One region of the Paenibacillus sp. XP01 genome, then DNA from elsewhere that is predicted to be linked to it. Evidence: predicted binding sites of a transcription regulator. Region 1 holds the regulator's gene; each other region holds the start of a gene.
What was found. Region 1 encodes Rex, which represses fermentation and respiration genes when NADH is low (regulators of the CRP and FNR family bind a similar motif). Its sites were predicted from a motif close to TTGTGAAATATTTCACAA; they were not measured.

Region 1 (4,217 bases):
AGACGGTGCAGAGCGAATCGGAATCCTGTCTGGGACGCTCCTGTCCTTGGTTCCGCAAATGTTATTATCACCGGGCCAAGCATGAAGCAGGCTTATCGGACATCGTCATCACGAACCATTCGAAGCTGTTTACCGACGTAAAGGCCAGCCATCAGCTGCTGCCGTCCTACGAGAGCCTTGTCATCGACGAGGCCCATCACTTGGAAGATGTAGCAGGAAAACATCTTGGACTTCATATGAAATATTTCACATTGGTGCATACGTTAACGCGTTTGTTCAAAGACAGCCGCAACGGACAGCTTCCGCTGCTGCGTTCTCAGCTGTCGGGACATGAACGTTCCGTCGAATGGGGATCGGCCATTGACCAGATGTTCCCGATTGCACTGGAAGCCAAAGAAATATGGGATCGGCTCAGCGAGGCGCTGTTTAACCTGCTGCCGGAACGGACCGACGCTTCTCCGGGAGAGACGGGACAATTTTCCCTGCGTTTGAAGAGCACGCAGAAGCCGGCCAAGTGGGAGGAATTGCAGAACGAGGAGAATCAGCTTTACGTCACGCTTGGCGATCTCATTCGCAAGGGAGACAAGCTGATGCTCGAGCTGAAAGAGGATCAGGACGACTATCAGTCGGACAGCTTGATCACGGACATTACGGGCTTGTTCAAAGACCTTTCCACGCTGCGCGAAAACCTGCGCTTCTTCATGCGAATGGACGATGCTGCCACGGTGTATTGGATGGAAGCAAGCGGCCAGTTCCGCAGCAAATCGCTGCAATTGTATGCCGTTCCCGTGGACGTGAGCGCGCAGCTGAAGGAAATGTTTTTCGATAAAAAAAGAAGCGTCGTGCTTACGTCTGCCACACTGTCCGTGGATAAGTCGTTTCAATTCATGATTGACCAGCTTGGCCTGCAGGAAGCCGCGGAGCATGATCGTTTGCTCACGGCGATGCTGCCGTCTCCGTTCCGCTACCGCGATCAGGCGCTGCTGGTGATACCGCGCGATTTTCCGAGCGTGAAAGGGTCGATCGGGGACGCGCATTTCGTGGACATGCTGGTACGATCGTTGGCCGAGACGGCCATCGCTACGCGCGGGCGCATGATGGTGCTGTTTACGTCTTATCGCATGCTGCGCCAAGTGTATGACCCGCTTAAGGAAGCATTGTCCGGAAACGAAATTTCCTTGCTCGGTCAGGGCGTGGACAGCGGCAGCCGGTCCAAGCTCACCCGCAGGTTCCAAGACGCCAAAGCGACGGTGCTTCTCGGGACGAGCAGTTTTTGGGAAGGCGTGGACATACCTGGGGATGCATTGACATGTCTGGCTATTGTCAGGTTACCGTTCCAGCCGCCGAATCATCCGCTCCTGGAAGCCAAAAGTGAATTATTGCAGCAGCAGAAAAAAAACCCGTTCATGAAGCTGTCTGTGCCTCAGGCGGTCATTCGTTTCAAGCAAGGATTCGGAAGGCTGGTTCGCACAGCCAAGGATCGCGGCGTTGTTATCGTATACGATACGCGGGTGATCGAATCATATTACGGAAAATACTTTTTATATTCCTTGCCTGGGCCAAAAATGGAACACATGCTGACCGAGCAAATGGTTCCGCGCATCAGCGAATGGCTCGAACAAGACGTTGAACAAACCTAATTCAGGTAGAAACGACAGAACATTTTTCGGCAATGTTGCGAAACGCCTGCAAAAGGCGGTACACTTGTTGAGATTACATGGCTTCGGGTTGATACGTTAAAGAAGTACATCAAATATAAGGCGGCATCCTTCCTCTAAAATGATTCGAATTAGAGTACACGGCGGGATGCCTCCCTTTTCATCTATTTATCGCGCTTTGGCAAGGAGGAGCAAAAAAAACATGAAATCAGATAAAATTTCGGAAGCCGTCGTGAGGCGGTTGCCGGTATATCTGCGTTATTTGAGTGAATTGCACCAACGTGAGGTAACGACGGTTTCTTCGCAGGAGCTGGGACAGCGCCTGGACCTCAATCCGGCCCAGATCCGCAAGGATTTGGCCTATTTCGGCGATTTTGGCCGCAAGGGCATCGGGTATGACGTATCGTATCTCATTGAGAAAATCCGCCATATCCTGAAGATCGACCAGCAAATCAATGTTGCGTTGGTAGGAGCCGGTAACCTGGGTCATGCCTTGTCCAACTATAATGCTTACTTGAAGGACAACATGAAAATCGTGGCTGTTTTCGATGCATATGAACCCAAGATCGGCACCCAAATCAACAGCTTGAAAGTGCAAGCGATGAATGAGCTGACGGAATCGGTCAGAAACCTTAATATTCGCATCGGCATCATCACCGTCCCCGATACCGAAGCGCAGAATGTGGCCGACCGGTTGATCGAATCCGGGATCGAAGCCATCCTGAATTTTGCGCCAACCATCTTGAAAACCCCGCCGCATGTTCGTATTCATAATGCGGACTTTACGACGGATTTGCTAAGCCTTGCGTATTATTTGGAAAATGGAAAGGACGACGAGCAGGATGACGACAAATAAATGGGTTATACACAACGGCAAATTCGCCGTAAACAAAGGTTTGGAATGGAACGTGGTTCAAGGATACATGGTGGTGGAAGACGACAAAATTCAGTATATCGGCGAATCCTTGCCGGCAGAAGATGAAAGCCTGCCGAAAGTGGACGGAAAAGGATTGCTCTTTCTGCCAGGTTTGATCAATACGCACGGACATGCCGCCATGTCGCTGCTGAGAGGCCACGGGGATGATCTGGCGCTGCAGGTATGGCTGCAGGAGAAAATGTGGCCGATGGAGGCGAAAATGACGTCTGAGGACGTTTATTGGGGGGCGTCCTTGTCGGTGCTTGAGATGCTCAAAGGAGGAACGACGGCTTTTCTGGACATGTATGATCACATGGATCAGGTTGCCAAAGTCGTGGAGCAATCCGGCATTCGTGCAGCGCTCGCTCGCGGCGTCATCGGTCTTTGCTCCGAAGAGGAACAGAAGCACAAGCTCGGCGAAGCGGCTGCGTTTGCCCGCGACTGGAACGGGAAGGCAAATGGACGGATTACTGCTGTAATGTCTCCGCATGCGCCTTATACGTGCCCTCCGGATTACATAGAAAAGTTTGTGCAGGTTGCCCATGATCTGAATTTGCCGCTTCATACCCATATGTCCGAAACGCTGCGCGAAGTGGAACAGAACGTGACCGATTACGGTCTGCGTCCTGTAGCGTACTTGGAGAAGCTTGGCTTTTTCTCGCGGCCTTCCCTCGTGGCTCATGCTGTGCATTTAAACGATGAGGAAATCGAGATTTTGGCTCGCCATAACGTTGCAGTATCTCATAATCCGGGCAGCAATCTGAAGCTGGCTTCCGGCATTGCGCGAGTTCCTGAGCTGCTGAAAGCGGGCGTGACCGTTTCTTTGGGAACAGACGGACCGGCGAGCAATAACAATTTGGACATGTTTGAAGAGATGCGTCTGGCCGCATTGATTCATAAAGGCGTGTCCGGTGATCCGACTGCGGTTCCGGCCGGCGAAGCGCTTCTGCTTGGAACGGCATACGGAGCACGCTCGATTTTCCTCGACAATACCGGCCTGCTTGAAGCGGGAATGAAGGCGGATTTCATCGGGGTCAACATAGACCAGCCTCATCTGTACCCGCATACCGATCTGATTTCCCATGCCATTTATTCGGCGTCGGCCAAAGACGTGGAGCATGTGTGGGTAGATGGCAAACAAGTGGTGAAACATGGCGAGTGCCTGACGATGGACGAGGAACGCATTTTGCGTGAAGCTCAATCGGCGTTTGAGGGCCTGCTCGCCCGTTAATTTCTCATGGGCGCAGCCTCATCAGGGAAAGGGAGTTCGGCTTTTGAAGAAAAAGAAAAAGAAAAAGTGGATATGGATATCGCTGCTGATCCTGATCGTGGCGTTGATTGTATTGCAGCGCTATTACGTCTATGTGACCAAGGACCAGCGCAATCAGGAGGCGCTCGCCCTGCAGGCCGCCCAGCAGCAGCTGGAGCTGACGTCCTACGATAATTTTCAAAAATTCGTATGGGGACAGAAAGAAGGCGAAGACAGCATCTATTGGACGCTGAGCGGCACCAATAAGGATAACCAGGACGTCATTGTGTGGGTCAAGTTCGACGAGACGGGGAAACCGTTGTCCGGGGCGGGTGCAGTGCATAGCGAGCTGCTGCAGAACGGAATGTCCGAAGCTCAAATTCGCCAAAGATTC
Region 2 (4,217 bases), 2.5 Mb from region 1:
CAAGTTTGCGGCTGTCGGCGCACGGATTCCGAAAGGCGTATTGCTTGTAGGTCCTCCGGGTACGGGTAAAACTTTGCTTGCGCGTGCCGTAGCGGGTGAAGCAGGAGTGCCGTTCTTCAGCATTTCCGGTTCCGATTTCGTGGAAATGTTCGTCGGTGTCGGTGCTTCCCGTGTACGCGATTTGTTTGAAAATGCAAAGAAAAACGCACCATGTATCATCTTCATTGACGAGATTGATGCCGTGGGACGTCAACGTGGTGCCGGACTTGGCGGCGGTCACGATGAACGTGAGCAGACGCTGAACCAGTTGCTCGTTGAGATGGACGGTTTCGGGGCGAACGAAGGCATCATTATCGTTGCCGCAACCAACCGTGCAGACATTCTCGACCCGGCGTTGCTGCGTCCAGGCCGCTTCGACCGTCAAATTACGGTAGATCGTCCGGATGTTAAAGGCCGTGAAGCTGTACTGAAAGTACATTCCCGTAACAAACCGCTCACCAAAGATGTGAAGCTGGATGTGATCGCGAAGCGTACAACCGGATTCTCCGGTGCGGATCTGGAAAATCTCCTGAACGAAGCGGCATTGCTTGCGGCACGCCGTAATCGTAGAGATATTTCGATGCGCGAGGTAGATGAAGCGATTGACCGTGTCATCGTTGGTACGGAGAAGAAAAGCCGTGTCATCAGTGATCGCGAGAAACGCATCGTTGCTTACCACGAAGCGGGTCATACCATCGTAGGTTATTTCCTGGAACATGCCGATATGGTACATAAAGTGACCATTATACCGCGTGGACGCGCGGGTGGATACGTCATCATGTTGCCAAAAGAGGATCGCATGCTCGTCACCAAGCAAGAGCTTCTGGACAAAGTTACGGGTCTCCTGGGGGGCCGTGTAGCAGAGGAATTGTTCATCGGCGAGATTGGTACTGGCGCATATAGCGACTTCCAGCAAGCAACAGGTATTGTTCGCAGCATGGTAATGGAGTACGGTATGAGCGAGAAATTGGGACCAATGCAATTCGGCAGCTCGCAAGGGCAAGTGTTCCTTGGTCGCGATATCGGTCACGAACAAAACTACTCGGATTCCATCGCTTATGAGATCGATCAGGAGATGCAGCGTTTCATCACGGAATGTTATGAGAAATGTAAAGACCTGCTCGTGAAACATTCGAAGGAAGTTCACCTGATTGCACAAACGTTGCTGGAAGAAGAAACCCTGGAGATGGAACAAATCAAGCAATTGATTGAAACAGGATCCCTGGGCAATAAAGCCGCCAGCGACAATGGCAATGAAGGTACACCTAATGAAAGCGGCGAGGCAATCATTGATAATATCGGTGATGTGCGCGTTCGTATTCAAGGCAAGGATGATGTAGTGCCTGAGACACCAGCCGGAGATGTTCCCAACGAAGCTCCGAACCTGGATAAAGGCGATAACACCGATCCAAGCGATGGTGGTTCGAAGCCGACATCCTAAGCATAATCATAACCGCTCGTTGTTAGCGCGGATTAAAAAGAGAGCCTTCCGGCTCTCTTTTTTTTGCAAAAATACATGAATGGATCAAGATAACGCAAATGGAGAGCTAGGACGCGAACCGGGCAGGAAATGGGCCGATACGTGGCAATTCTGTGGCGTTTTCATTAATTGACAGACTCGTGAACGTTGTGTACATTAGGTGTTAAACCGCTTGTGATTCGTTTCTCAAGCGAAAATTACGGTACACAACCTTATACAACACAGCGCTATGCGCTGTCCTGATAAAGGAGAGGATCGCAGGTGGAAGCTCTGGCATTAGAGCGCAAGGCTGAGATGAATCGGGAGCTGCGGGAGCGGCTGCTGCAGTTGAAAAAAGAACGTAACGCCATTATTCTTGCCCATTATTATCAACGTGACGAGGTACAGGAGGTCGCCGATTTTCGTGGGGATTCGTTCTTGCTTGCCCAGAAGGCAGCGCAGACGGATGCCGATGTCATTGTTTTTTGCGGCGTACACTTCATGGGGGAGAGCGCTAAGATTTTGGCGCCGAACAAAACGGTTATCATCCCGGACGAACGTGCCGGCTGCCCGATGGCAGATATGGTGAATGTGGACGGGTTGCGAAAGCTGAAAGCACAGCATCCGAATGCCAAGGTTGTTACTTACATCAACTCTTCCGCCGAAATCAAGGCAGAAACCGATATTTGCTGTACATCAGCCAATGCGGTCAGAGTCATTCAATCTGTCGATTCTGACGAAATCATCTGGGTGCCGGACAAAAATCTGGGCCATTATGTGCAGCAGCACACGGACAAGAAAATGATTATTTGGGAAGGTTACTGCAACACACATGACATGCTGACTGTAAAAGATGTTGTGGAGATGAAAGCCAAGTATCCGAACGCCGAATTTGTCGTGCATCCGGAATGCCGCCCGGAAGTTGTGGCCATGGGGGATTTCGTAGGCAGCACAACGGCCATTCTGGAATATTGCAAAAATTCTACGGCCAAAGAATTCATCGTAGGAACCGAAGACGGAACAGGCTACCAGCTTCGTTTGGACAGCCCGGATAAACAATTTCATTTCGCGACCAAATTCCTCGTATGTCCAAACATGAAGGTCAACAACCTAAAGAAACTGGTGAAATGCCTGGAAACGATGAAACCGCAAATTTACGTACCGCCGGCCGTTGCCGATAAAGCCAGAGAATCGCTAGAGCGCATGTTACTCGTGAAGTAGCGTGCGCTACTCTTGCTCCAAGACAGGTGAATAACATGATACCGCAATATGTAGTAGATTTTGATATATCCCTGCTGCCGGTGCATGAAACGGATGTGCTGGTGATTGGATCGGGCATCGCAGGTTTGTTTACGGCCATTAAGGCGAGCGCGCAGAACCGCGTACTCATGATTACGAAGAAATCGTTGCTCGAAAGCAATACCCGTTATGCTCAGGGAGGCATCGCCGCAGTGATTGCTGAGGACGATTCGCCGGCATACCATCTGCAGGACACGATGGTGGCCGGGGCCGGGCTTTGTCGTCCTGAAGCGGTGGAAGCTTTGGTAAATGAAGGGCCCGACGGAGTCAAGGAACTGATCCGCCTGGGCACCTCGTTCGATCTCGAGGACGGCGAGCTGGCACTGACACAGGAGGGCGCGCATAGCCACCGCCGCATACTGCATGCAAACGGAGATGCGACAGGCTACGAAATCGTGCGTGCGCTGGCCGTTGAAGTGAGCGAGCATCCCGGCATCGACGTTTGGGATGAACACTTCGTCATCGACTTGATAACCGGGGATGGCGAGTGTAGAGGCGTGCTTGTGCAAAAGCCTGATGGAACAAGAGTATTTGTGAAGGCAAAGGCCACAGTGCTCTGCTCAGGCGGGGCGGGGCAGCTGTATAGATACACAACGAACCCGGAAGTAGCGACAGCCGACGGGGTAGCTATGGCGTATCGTGCTGGCGCCGTCGTTCGTGATATGGAGTTCATTCAGTTTCATCCAACCTCGCTCTGTTATCCCGGTGCCCCGAGATTCCTGATCTCCGAAGCGGTTCGCGGCGAGGGCGCGTATCTGCGCAACGTGAAGGGCGAACGGTTCATGGCGCGGTATCATGCGCAGCTGGAGCTTGCACCGCGCGATATCGTAGCAAGGGCGATCATTAGCGAGATGGAAGCTACGAACAGCACGTTTGTTTATCTGGACATTACGCATGAATCGGCAGAGATGGTCAAACACCGTTTTCCAACCATTTATGAAACCTGCATGCGTTACGGACTTGATTTGACATCCGATTGGATACCCGTCGCTCCTGCGGCCCATTACATGATGGGTGGCGTGAAGACGGATATGAACGGGGAGAGCAGCATTTCAAGATTGTTCGCTTGCGGGGAAGTCTCGTCCACAGGCGTGCATGGTGCAAACCGTCTGGCCAGCAATTCATTGTCCGAAGCGATCGTGTTCGGAAGCCGCATCGTCGAACGGATTTCTCAGCTGCCTCCGTTAACTGCACAGGAGGAAAACCATTCGAAAACAAGTTTCATCGGGAACCCTGATCCAAGAGTCAACCGGTTAACGTTAGATCAAAAGCCTGTTTCCGAGCGGCGTCTACGGTTACAGAAGCTAATGGTAAGACAAGTCGGATTGCGGCGTAACCTGAACGGATTGCGCGAAGCCTCCGAGAAGTTGAAGCAGGAGATGGCCTTTTTTGAACAGGAGCTTGAGCAAGTTGAGGAAAT
Region 3 (4,217 bases), 310 kb from region 1:
AGAGGGGCAGTCGCATCCTTGCAGCTGCTTGGGGTGAATTAGGGCGTACATAAGCAATACGTGTAAATCTATACCTATAGGGTGGTCTCCTCCATCCGAATCCGACAACTAACTTCGCAGGCATAATAAGGGAGGTAGACTTAATTCGATGAAACGCATCGTCAAAACCGCAACAGCCATGTTAGCAGCAGCCGTATTGATCCAGGCTGTCCCGGCTCACGCAGATTCCGTCCATGTGGCCAAAGAAGGAGATACCTTTTATACGCTTTCCAAGAAATACAACATTGCTCTCGACACGTTGATGAAGGCCAATACGGGCATCTCCGCGTACAATATCTATGACGGGGTGAAAATCAACATTCCGGGCAAAACAAGCACCGCATCCGCTGCAGCTTCAGCATCGAAAGTTCAGGCCAATGCAGTAACTGCTGCCAGTCTGGACGTAAACAATGAAGACAAAGTCGTAGAGGCGTGGGGCAAGACGTTTGATTACAGCAAGACATTGAACGTTGTCGCTACAGGGTATTCGGCGGACCCTTCCGAGAACGGGAAGTGGGGATCTGTTGATTATTTCGGCAACGACCTTGAGCTCGGTACCATCGCGGTAGATCCTAAGATCATCCCGCTCGGAACCAAAGTGTTGGTGACTGGACACAGCCATCCGGGATTGCCTAAACAGGCTTTTGTGGCTACGGCGCGTGATACGGGTTCTGCCATCAAAGGAAACCGCATTGATATTTTCATCCCCGGAAGCAAACAATCCGTAAGTTCATTCGGGTTTCAGGACGTGAAACTCTTTATTTTGAAATAAATCGACGATGGTGTTCGTTCAATCACGAAGCGTGAGTGAAGCGAACACCTTTTTGCATCCGGTCATTTTACGGTTTTTCTGTTTTTGGGCATTTGCAGCATTTCATCTAAAGTGACCAATTTGTATCCTCTTTTTTGCAGCTCCGTGATCACCTCCGGCAATGCCTCTACCGACCCGCTGAGATTGGCCCCGACGCCGCCACCGGCATGTTGAAGAATAATGGAGCCGGGTTTGACGGCAGATAATATGTTTTCTTTGACCTTTTCTTTGGGGATGCCCTTCCAATCCAATGAATCCACGTTCCAGTTTACGATGCTGTAGTGGTTCCTGGCTGCCCATTTGAGCTGCTCTTCATTAATATCCCCGTACGGAGGACGAATCATTTTTGGAGTATATCCTGTCAGTCTCTGTATGATTTCCCCGGTTCGCAAAATCTGTTTGCGGAATGCGCTCATGGACAATTTGCTGAATTGGGGGTGATTGTAACTGTGATTGCCGACGACATGCCCTTCTTTCACGATGCGTTTAACCAGGTCAGGATGTTTCTCAGCACGGTTGCCTACGATGAAAAAAGTAGCCCGTACATGATGTTCTTTTAAAACATCCAACACTTGAGGCGTGAATCGAGGATCAGGCACATCGTCAAAAGTTAAAGCGACCCGTTTGGTCGACGGACCGTTGGTCTTGAAAGTATCTGCATATTTTCGCCGAAGCTGTCCCAGAGTCAGCTGTTCTTCCTCCGATGAATGGATGGTTTCCTTGGACTCCCTTTCAGGAACCGAATGATTTCCCATTGCCTCAGCAGGTCGTAAGGGAGAGAAACTAACGCAAAGCAGCATGCAGACGATCCCAATGGCCACGTTGAGGCGAACACGCATGACAGCAGCCTCCTTTCAAGAATGCGTTCTTTTTTGGTATTCCCGGGATCGCAATGGTTTATGCGGGATGTGAAGTGTTTCATTGTCTTTGCGACGAATGAGGCTCATAATTCCAGAAAATACATAAAACATGAAGGTTGGGTGGACGCAGATGAATGAGTTCGATTTGAAAACGATGAAGCTTCAAGCAATTCAAACCGGGGATGACCGCGTATTATTGGTGACAGGAGGAAAAGCGCATATCGGTGCAGTCGCCACATATTATCCGGATGGGGAACGCATTAACGGTTCGGTCATGCACATTCCGGGGCATAAGGAACAGGAACTGTGCGAGCGTCTTGCCCGTAAAGCGGCGCAGCATCTCAGAACGACCGTAACCGTCATTATGGGCATTCATTACAATGGCATTACGCGCATGCAAATCGACGAAATTGTGCAGACTGCGGAAAGGCTGCTTGATGAACATTTAAACCCGTCCGAACATACGAATGGTTTGGTGAACGATGCCGTTCATTCCTATAACGGGGGTTCACAAATTTTTGATTGAAAATTGAAACGGACAGACGATTGCGACGTATGTATAATTATATACAGGGTTGTATTATCGACTAGGAGGAAAATTAAATGTCCATTTTCAAACGATTGCGTGATTTAACGATGTCAAACATTAACGCTATTATCGACAAGGCAGAAGATCCAATCAAAATGACGGACCAATATATCCGGGACATGCAAGAGGATCTGGAGGATGCGGAGAAAGCCGTTGCAGCCCAGATCGCCATCGAGAAAAAATTCAAACAGCTTTATGAAGAACAGGAAGCGCTCGTAAAAAAACGCGAGGAACAAGCTCATACCGCTGCACGCGCCCAGAACGTAGACCTGGCCCGGCGGGCGCTTGAAGAGAAAAAAGCCGCTGAAGAAAAAATGGCCGAATACAAAGTCAGCTACGACCAGAACAAGGCGGCAGCCGACAATCTGCGCGGCAAACTGGATGAGATGCGCAAACAGCTGACACAGATGAAAAACAAACGCGAAACCCTCGTTGCTCGTTACAACGCAGCCAAGGCGCAAACCGAAATCAACAAGGCTCTTAACGGGTTCAGTTCCGATACGGCGAGCGCCGGCATGAAGCGCATGGAAGAAAAAATGCTGCAAATGGAAGCTCAAGCCGAAGCCAGCAATGAAATGTCATCCAAAGGCAAATCGCTCGATGAGGAGTTCGAAAAACTGGGCAAAGATCAAGCGGTTGAAGATGAACTTGCCGCTTTATTGAAACAGTACGAAAAATAAGATTCGAACGAGCGAGAGTGTGTGTACCCATCTGGCGGAGAAGAAACATGGTTTCTTCTTCGCTTTTAAATGTGGGTTATGTTGAACTTTGGAGGCTGTGTAAATGGATTTGAACATTTTGGCGATGTTGGTCTGGACGCTTTCAGGCTCAGTGCTGCTCTTTATATTGATGTTCGTGGATTCCTTGTTTACAAAATATAAGGATTTTGCCGAAGTGAAGGCCGGAAACATGGCTGTGACGACGCGAATGGTCATGAAGCTGTTTGCGCAGGGCTACGTGCTTGCCACTTCGATTTCGACGGCAGGACATCTGGGTGAAGCCTTGCTTGTATCGGTTGTTTCGTTTGTTATTTTACTTATATTGGAAAGTGTGGTTCATTTCATTATTCGAAAATGGGCAGCACTTGACTTGGATACAGGCATCCAGCAAGGAAAAACAGGGTACGGCCTGTTTTCAGGTGCCCTGCATATCGTGGGCGCACTGATTATTGCGGCTTGCCTATAAGATTGAAGAACGGGAGTAATTCGCATGAGCGTATGGAAACGAATTAAAGGAATTATGGCCAAACCGGAACCACCCAAGGCAGAGAAAACGATGCTTCAGCTTGCGCCAGGCGATATTTGCGAAGTGTCGCTAGTCACGTATGAAGTGGTGGGTAGAGTGCATCATCGGTCCCGAAATGCGGTTGTGCTAACCTTGAAGGACGGCACGTCCGTTCGCTATTTGCATATCGAAGAGCGCGAAACGACACGCTATGCTTTGTATCAACCGATTGATGGCCGACTTGATGCACCGGATGAGGTGCCGACGCTGCTGGATTTGGATGGCCGTGCCTACCACTTGGAAGATGAATACGGAGGAATGGTTACGACAGCGGGCAAAACGCCATACGGGCAAGCAGGCGAGCAGCTTGTATGGCAGTATCAGTCGGATGATCATCTGCTTCTACGCGTGGAGTGGCAAGACAGAAGGTTTGCTCTGTACGAGGGCGAGTCCGTCATTCCCGCAGACATTAAAGTGATTCGTTCGAGCTAGGAGAGGTGCAAATGAAAAAGCGCACGGCGTATGGATTGAAATTAATGCTTGTGCTCAGCCTTCTGATGTCTTTGCTGTCCGCGTGCGGAGCACCTTCCGTTCAGGATACCTATCCACTCGAGTCTGTTAGCGGGAGCGGGAATTCGACATCCTATGTATATCGGGCTGCTGACCGCACCGTGCCTGAAGTGGCTGAAGAACT

Region 2: a site for Rex is predicted at 1,692-1,709, ahead of nadA (quinolinate synthase NadA). Genes of this name have one in related genera too.
Region 3: a site for Rex is predicted at 1,757-1,774, ahead of lpdD (prenylated flavin chaperone LpdD). Genes of this name have one in related genera too.

The regions. Positions count from the first base shown of each region.
Region 1 is NZ_CP139481.1:4,476,304-4,480,520, reverse strand. It holds gene dinG (ATP-dependent DNA helicase DinG) at 1-1,640, shown strand, start outside; gene SNR34_RS20045 (redox-sensing transcriptional repressor Rex) at 1,807-2,514, shown strand; gene SNR34_RS20040 (amidohydrolase) at 2,501-3,805, shown strand; gene SNR34_RS20035 (cell wall elongation regulator TseB-like domain-containing protein) at 3,849-4,217, shown strand, end outside.
Region 2 is NZ_CP139481.1:63,861-68,077, forward strand. It holds gene ftsH (ATP-dependent zinc metalloprotease FtsH) at 1-1,480, shown strand, start outside; gene nadA (quinolinate synthase NadA) at 1,781-2,719, shown strand; gene nadB (L-aspartate oxidase) at 2,755-4,217, shown strand, end outside.
Region 3 is NZ_CP139481.1:4,163,357-4,167,573, reverse strand. It holds cyclic di-AMP (ydaO/yuaA leader) riboswitch at 1-139, shown strand, start outside; gene SNR34_RS18710 (3D domain-containing protein) at 149-811, shown strand; gene SNR34_RS18705 (polysaccharide deacetylase family protein) at 874-1,689, opposite strand; gene lpdD (prenylated flavin chaperone LpdD) at 1,820-2,236, shown strand; gene SNR34_RS18695 (PspA/IM30 family protein) at 2,314-2,979, shown strand; gene SNR34_RS18690 (DUF350 domain-containing protein) at 3,083-3,484, shown strand; gene SNR34_RS18685 (DUF4178 domain-containing protein) at 3,509-4,015, shown strand; gene SNR34_RS18680 (DUF4247 domain-containing protein) at 4,027-4,217, shown strand, end outside.